Regions from separate parts of the Stenotrophomonas sp. TWI819 genome, predicted to be linked through region 2. Evidence: predicted binding sites of a transcription regulator. Region 2 holds the regulator's gene; the other holds the start of a gene.
The links. The regulator FliA, encoded in region 2, starts transcription of late flagellar genes. The targets are predictions, from matches to a motif close to TAAAGTTTNNCNNNCNNNGGCCGATAA.

Region 1 (3,408 bases), on a different contig from region 2:
CATGCGCGCGGTGAGATCGCCGGCGGCGATCGCACGCAGTAGCGCGGAGATCTGCTGCAGGTTGTCATCGCTGACCTGCATCATGGTGTTGAGGTTTTCGACCATCGCGCGGAAGTCGTGATCGAAGCGCACCACGTCGCCGCGCTGGCTGAAATCGCCCATCGCCGCGGCGCCGGCGAGATCGCCGATCTGGGTATTGATCGCGCGCAGGTTGGCCTTGGTGGTATCCATCGCGGCAGTGAACGCGGCCTGCTCGCCGGGCAGGCGATCCATGTCCTGGCTCAGGTCACCGACCGCGTAACGCTGCATCACCTCGACCAGACGGCGCGTGACCGCGATGTTGGCGCCGACCAGCTGGTTGGTGTCTTCCACCATCTTGCCGTACTCGCCCGGGAAGGTCTGCGCGTCCATGCGGTAGCTCAGCTCACCCGCCTCGTGTCGCTGGGCCATTTCACCCTGCGCGGCCATCACTGCGCGCAGCTGGCTGCGCATGCGCTGCATCGATTCAAGCAGCCGGCCGACCTCGTCATTGCGCGCGGGCGGCAGCGGCGTATCCAGACGTCCCTCGGCGACGTCGGCCGAGAGACGGACCGCATCGGCCAGCGGGCGGATCGCCTGTCGGCGCAGCAACACGTACACGCTGCCACTGAGCACCAGTGCCGCGCCCAGGCCAACAGCCAGGATGATCCACCACAGCGCGCGCGCCTGCGCGGTGATCAGCGCATGCGGCACGATCACACCCAGCGCGAAGTGCTCCTGGCTGCCGCCGATGCGCAACGGAACATAGGTCTTCACATTACCTGCCGCATCCGGCTCGAAGGCATCGAAGGGTTTGTCTGCCTTGACCGCTGCCAGCATCGCCGCGGTCAGGGCGTCGTCGCGGCGCTTGCCGATTTCCTGCGGGTCCTGCGCGGCCAGCACGATGCCACCGGGCGAGATCAGTTCGACATGGCCTTCGCCCATCGGGCGCAATGCGGCCAGGTGCTTCTGCAATGCGGCCAGCGCGAAATCCACCGTCACCGCACCAACGAACGTCCCTTGGTCGATCACCGGGGTGGAGAGCGTGGTCATCAGCACTTTCTGGCCGCCGACTTCATAGGTGTACGGTTCGGCCACCGTCTGCCGCTTGAGCGCCTTCGGCTTGAGATACCAGTCGCCATCGCCGGGCACGTCATAGCCGGTGAGCGCATCCTGCATCGGTGCGCCGTCGTGCCACGCCCAGTAGCTCATGAACCGGCCGGTGTCATCGTGTGCCTCGGCGCCAACGAACTCGGCATCCTTGCCATCGAAAGCGTCGGGTTCCCACAACGTGCCAAAGCCCACCCATTCCGGGTGCACCTGCACCTGCTGGTGGATCACCGCAGACACCGTCGCCCGCGACAGCGTGCCCGCAGCGCGCTGGACGAGCAGATTCTGCGCGAGCGCCTGGCTGGTGGCGAAGGCGTTGGACAGATCACCGCTCACCCGCAGGGCTTCGGCCTGGGCCTCGCTCTGCATGGTGTGGCGGGAGGCATCCACCAGCGACGCGCTGGCTTCCCGGTAGCTGATGGCGGCGGTGACACCGAAGCAGAGCATGGCGATCAACGCCGTACCCAGCATCAGTCGGTTGGCGATGCTGCCAGGGCGCTTGGACGCGGTGGGGCGGGACACGGGCATGGGGGCGGTTCCGGAAAAAGGGCATACCGGCGGACGCAGACATGCGCCGCCACGGAAACACGCAGTCCATTGCGGACCGGCACGCGCGCGGTGCAATCACGGCGCGGCCAGCGGAGATCGGGATCGATGCCACCGTCCCGCCCTGTGAAGATGCCGCCTGCCGGCACCGCGACGGTGCCCGCCCAGAGAGGGGACTCAGTTGGATAACGGCGATAGGCCCGCGATGTTTAGCACGGCTTTCTGACCGTGTTCAGTGTCCGCCGGCAGAGGCATCGCCCCGCCCCAGCCGCTCCACCAGTGTCTGGCTGGCCGCGTTGAGTCCGATCACCTCCACCTGCGCTCCGCGTGCACGCAGTTTGCCGGTCACCCGCTCCAGCGCACCTACCGCGCTGAGGTCCCAGAAGTGCGCATCGGTCAGATCGATCACCACGCGCTCGGGCACATGCAGCAGATCGAAGGCCGCGGCGAACTGCCCGGCCGAGGCGAAGAACACCTGCCCGCTGACTGTGTAGACACGGGTACCGTCGACCGTGTCCGCTTCGGCGATATCCAGCATCCGGCCCACTTTGCGGGCAAAGAACAGCGCCGACAGCAGCACCCCGGTCAGCACCCCCTTGGCCAGATCGTGCGTGGCCACGGTCACAACCACCGTGCCCAGCATCACCACCGAGGAGCTTTTTGGATGCAGCCGGAACTCGGCGAACGAGCGCCAGTGGAAGGTGCCGATGCTGACCATGATCATCACCGCGACCAGCGCGGCCATCGGAATCTGCCGGACCCAGTCCGCGCCGTAGACCACCAGCAGCAGCAACAGCACGCCCGCGACCAGGCAGGACAACCGGCCACGTCCGCCGGAGGACACGTTGATCACCGACTGCCCGATCATCGCGCAGCCACCCATGCCGCCGAACAGCCCGGCGGTGATGTTGGCCAGCCCCTGCCCGGCGCACTCGCGATTGCGCTGGCTGGGGGTGTCGGTCATGTCTTCCACGATCTGCGCGGTCATCATCGACTCCAGCAGCCCCACCACCGCCAGCGTGGCCGAGACCGGCAGCAGGATGCGCAGCGTCTCCCAGGTGAGCGGCACGTCCGGTAGCAGGAAGGTCGGCAGGCTGTCCGGCAGCGCGCCCATGTCGCCGACGGTGCGGATGTCCAGGCCCAGCCAGATCGACAGCGCGGTCAGCACTACGATCGCCACCAGCGGTGAGGGCACCGCCCGGGTCAGCAGCGGCAGCAGATAGATGATCGCCAGGCCCGCCGCGCACACGGCGTACACCGTCCATGGCATCCCGATCAGCTCGGGCAACTGCGCAAGGAAGATCAGGATGGCCAACGCGTTGACGAAGCCGGTGATCACCGAGCGCGAGACGAAGCGCATCAGGGCGCCGAGTTTCAGCGCGCCGGCGACGATCTGCAGCAGTCCGGCCAGGATGGTCGCAGCCAACAGGTACTGCAGGCCGTGGTCGCGGACCAGATCGACCATCACCAGCGCCATCGCGCCGGTGGCGGCGGAGATCATGCCCGGCCGGCCACCGGCGATGGCGGTGACCACCGCGATGCAGAACGAGGCGTACAGGCCGACCTTGGGGTCGACCCCGGCAATGATGGAAAAGGCGATCGCTTCGGGGATCAGCGCGAGGGCGACCACGGCGCCGGACAGCAGATCACCGCGGATGTTGCCGAGCCATTGCTGGCGCAGCGGATAGGACACAGACATGGACAGACTCCACGCACCGGCGATGCGCACGGCGC
Region 2 (3,408 bases):
GTTGAACCATGCCGTCGCGTGAGTACGCCAAGCTGACCCAGACCTTCCCGTTGTCGGCTACCCGAAGCCAGCCGCTGGGCCCGGTCCGCACCATCGCCGTCACCGGCGGCAAGGGCGGCGTGGGCAAAACGAACGTTTCGGCCAATCTGGCCGTGGCGCTTGCCAGCATGGGCAAACGTACCCTGCTGCTGGATGCCGACCTGGCCCTGGCCAACGTCGATGTGATCCTGGGCCTGAAGCCGACCGTGACCCTGGCCGACCTGGTCGCCGGGCGCTGCACGCTGGAGGAGGTCATCATCGAAGGTCCCGGCGGCGTGCTGGTGGTGCCGGCCGCCTCGGGCCGCCGCAACATGGCCGAGCTGCAGCAGGCCGAGCACATCGGCCTGGTCAACGTGTTCTCCGAGCTGGAGCGCGAACTGGACATCATGGTCGTGGACACGGCCGCGGGCATCACCGACGGCGTGCTGACCTTCTGCCAGGCCGCCCAGGACACCGTGGTGGTGGTCTGCGACGAACCGGCCTCGATCACCGATGCCTACGCCCTGATCAAAGTCCTCTCGCGCGAACGCGGCGTGGACCGCATCCAGGTGGTCGCCAACATGGTGCGCGACCCGAATGAAGGCCGGGTGCTGTACGAAAAGCTGACCCGCGTCTGCGAGAAGTTCCTGGCCGATGTGTCGCTCAACTACCTCGGCTGTGTGCCGCAGGACGACTGGTTGCGCCTGTCGGTCCAGCGCCAGCAGCCGGTGGTGAAGGCCTACCCGTCCAGTCCGTCGGCGCTGGCCTTGACCGAGATCGCACGCCGTACCGCACGCTGGCAGGCCCCGACCGAGCCGCGGGGTGGCGTCGAGTTCTTCCTGGAACGCATCCTCAAGCAACGCGGGGTGACCGCATGAAAGGCGCCGCACAATACAAAGAGGTCCAGCGGGTCGCCGCGAACGAGTGCATTGCCCAGCACTCGGACCTGGTCCGCCGCATCGCCCACCATCTGGCGGCACGTCTGCCCGCCAGCGTGGAGGTCGACGACCTGATCCAGGCCGGCATGATGGGTCTGATCGAAGCGTCGCGCAGCTATGACGCCGACCAGGGCGCCTCGTTCGAGACCTATGCCTCGATCCGCATCCGTGGCTCGATGATCGATGAGATCCGCCGTGGCGACTGGGTGCCTCGCTCGGTCCATCGCCGGGCCCGCGACGCCGCCGCCACCATCCGCCGGCTCGAACAGAGCACCGGACGCGCCGCCAGCGCCACGGAAGTGGCGGCCGCGATGGACATGCCGCTGCCGGACTACCTGCGCCTGATGGAAGATGCCTCGCGCGGCCAGGTGCTGAGCCTGGAATCACGGATCGAGGACCAGGGCGAGCTGGACACCGTCGCCCAGGGCGGCCCGACCCCGCAGCAGGTGCTGGAGCGCGGTGAGTTCGGGCGTGAGCTGGGCAACGCGATCGGGCTGCTGCCCGAGCGCGAACAGCTGGTCCTGTCGCTGTACTACGAGCAGGAACTGAACCTGAAAGAGATCGGCGCCGTGTTGGGCGTCAGCGAATCGCGCGTGTGCCAGATCCATGGCCAGGCCGTGCTGCGCCTGCGTGGCCGACTGAAAATCTTCGAGGCGGCCGACGCCGGCCTCGAGAACCATTAAGACCGAGGAAAGAGCTTTGGACAAGAACATGCGTATCCTGATCGTCGACGATTTTTCGACCATGCGTCGTATCGTCAAGAACCTGCTGGGCGATCTGGGCTTCACCAACACGGCCGAAGCCGAGGACGGGCATGCCGCGCTGATGCTGTTGCAGAGCCAGCCGTTCGATTTCGTGGTCACCGACTGGAACATGCCGGTGATGACGGGCATCGACCTGCTCAAGGCCATCCGCGCCGACGCCAAGCTCAAGACGCTGCCGGTGTTGATGGTGACCGCTGAAGCCAAGCGCGAGCAGATCATCGAAGCGGCCCAGAACGGCGTCAACGGCTACATCATCAAGCCGTTCACCGCCCAGACCCTGGAAGAAAAGCTCGGCAAGATCTTCGAGCGTCTGGCGGCGAGCGCCTGATGGAAACCCTGAGCGACAAATCAGCGCTGGTGCAGCGCCTGCAGGATGCACTGGCCGCGCTGGAATCGGGTGACGAAGCCGCGTGGCGTCAGGAAATCGACGCACTCGCCGCGCTGCGTACCCAGCCGATGATGGCCGGGTTGAACCGGCTCGCCCGCGAACTTGGCCAGGCACTGGGCGAGCTGCCCAGCCTGCCCAGCGAAGCCGGCGAACTGGACGATGCCTGCGCACGCCTTGACCATGTGGTGGCGATGACCGAACAGGCCACCCACCGCACCCTGGACCTGGCCGAAGAATGCCGCACGCTCACCGAGCAGCTGCGCGCCAATGGCTTGACGGCCGACCAGGACCAGCAGCTGGACCGCATCCGCCACAACCTGACCGAGATCGCGCTCACCCAGAGCTATCAGGATCTCACCGGGCAGATCATCCGCCGCGTGGTGGGCATCGTGCGTCGCGTGCATGAGGGCTTCAGTGCCCTGGGCCTGCCGCCGCAGGACGACACCGCGCACAAGCGTGACAACGGCCTGGCCGGCCCGGCCGTGACCGGTCTGGACCGCCACCAGGTTTCACAGGTCGACGCTGACGACCTGCTCTCCGATTTGGGACTTTAACGATCATGAGTGCTGTTCCAGACGATATCGCTGCCGACTTCATCCTCGAGGCCCAGGAGATCCTGGATCGCCTCGGCGAACAGCTGGTGTCGCTGGAGCAGGCGCCCCAGGACAGTGACCAGCTCAACGCCGTGTTCCGCGGGTTCCACACGCTCAAGGGCGGCGCGGGCTTCCTCGGCATCCAGGCGATGGTGGAGCTGTGCCACGCCGCCGAGGAAACCCTGGGCATGGCACGCTCGGGCCAGGCCACGCTGCAGGCCCATCACTTCGATGCGGCCCAGCAGTCGCTGGATTACCTGCAGTCGATGCTGGATTCGGTCTCGGCCGGCACCGAGCCGGGCTATGCCCCGCCGGAACTGATCGCGCAGTTCGACGTGAACGGCCCGGCCACCCCGGCGGCTGCCACCAGTGCCGCGGCCGGCCCCAGCAGCGGTGAGCTGATCACCGACGATGAATTCGAAGCGCTGCTCGACCAGTTGCATGGCGGTGCCGCACCGACCGCCGTCGCCGCCAGGAAAGACGACGGCATGATCAGCGAAGACGAGTTCGAATCGCTGCTCGACCAGCTGCACGGCGGCGCGGCACCCGGTGCCAAGGCCGTGCCGGCCGCACCGGCCCCGGCGCCGCGTGCGGTGGCAGCGCCCGCCGCGCCTGCCGCCAACAAGCCCGCGCCCAACAAGCCGGTTGCCGAGGCCGAGCACACCGTGCGCGTGGACACCAAGCGCCTGGATGCGATCGTCAACCTG

Region 1: a site for FliA is predicted at 1,860-1,886, ahead of ABE463_RS08025 (methyl-accepting chemotaxis protein). Genes of this name have one in related genera too.

What each region holds. Positions count from the first base shown of each region.
Region 1 covers NZ_JBDJKY010000004.1:315,472-318,879, reverse strand. Annotated here, with positions in the region: gene ABE463_RS08025 (methyl-accepting chemotaxis protein) at 1-1,656, opposite strand, end outside; gene ABE463_RS08020 (SulP family inorganic anion transporter) at 1,907-3,373, opposite strand.
Region 2 covers NZ_JBDJKY010000008.1:29,933-33,340, forward strand. Annotated here, with positions in the region: gene flhF (flagellar biosynthesis protein FlhF) at 1-22, shown strand, start outside; gene ABE463_RS12225 (MinD/ParA family protein) at 9-896, shown strand; gene ABE463_RS12230 (RNA polymerase sigma factor FliA) at 893-1,639, shown strand; gene cheY (chemotaxis response regulator CheY) at 1,656-2,048, shown strand; gene ABE463_RS12240 (protein phosphatase CheZ) at 2,048-2,662, shown strand; gene ABE463_RS12245 (chemotaxis protein CheA) at 2,668-3,408, shown strand, end outside.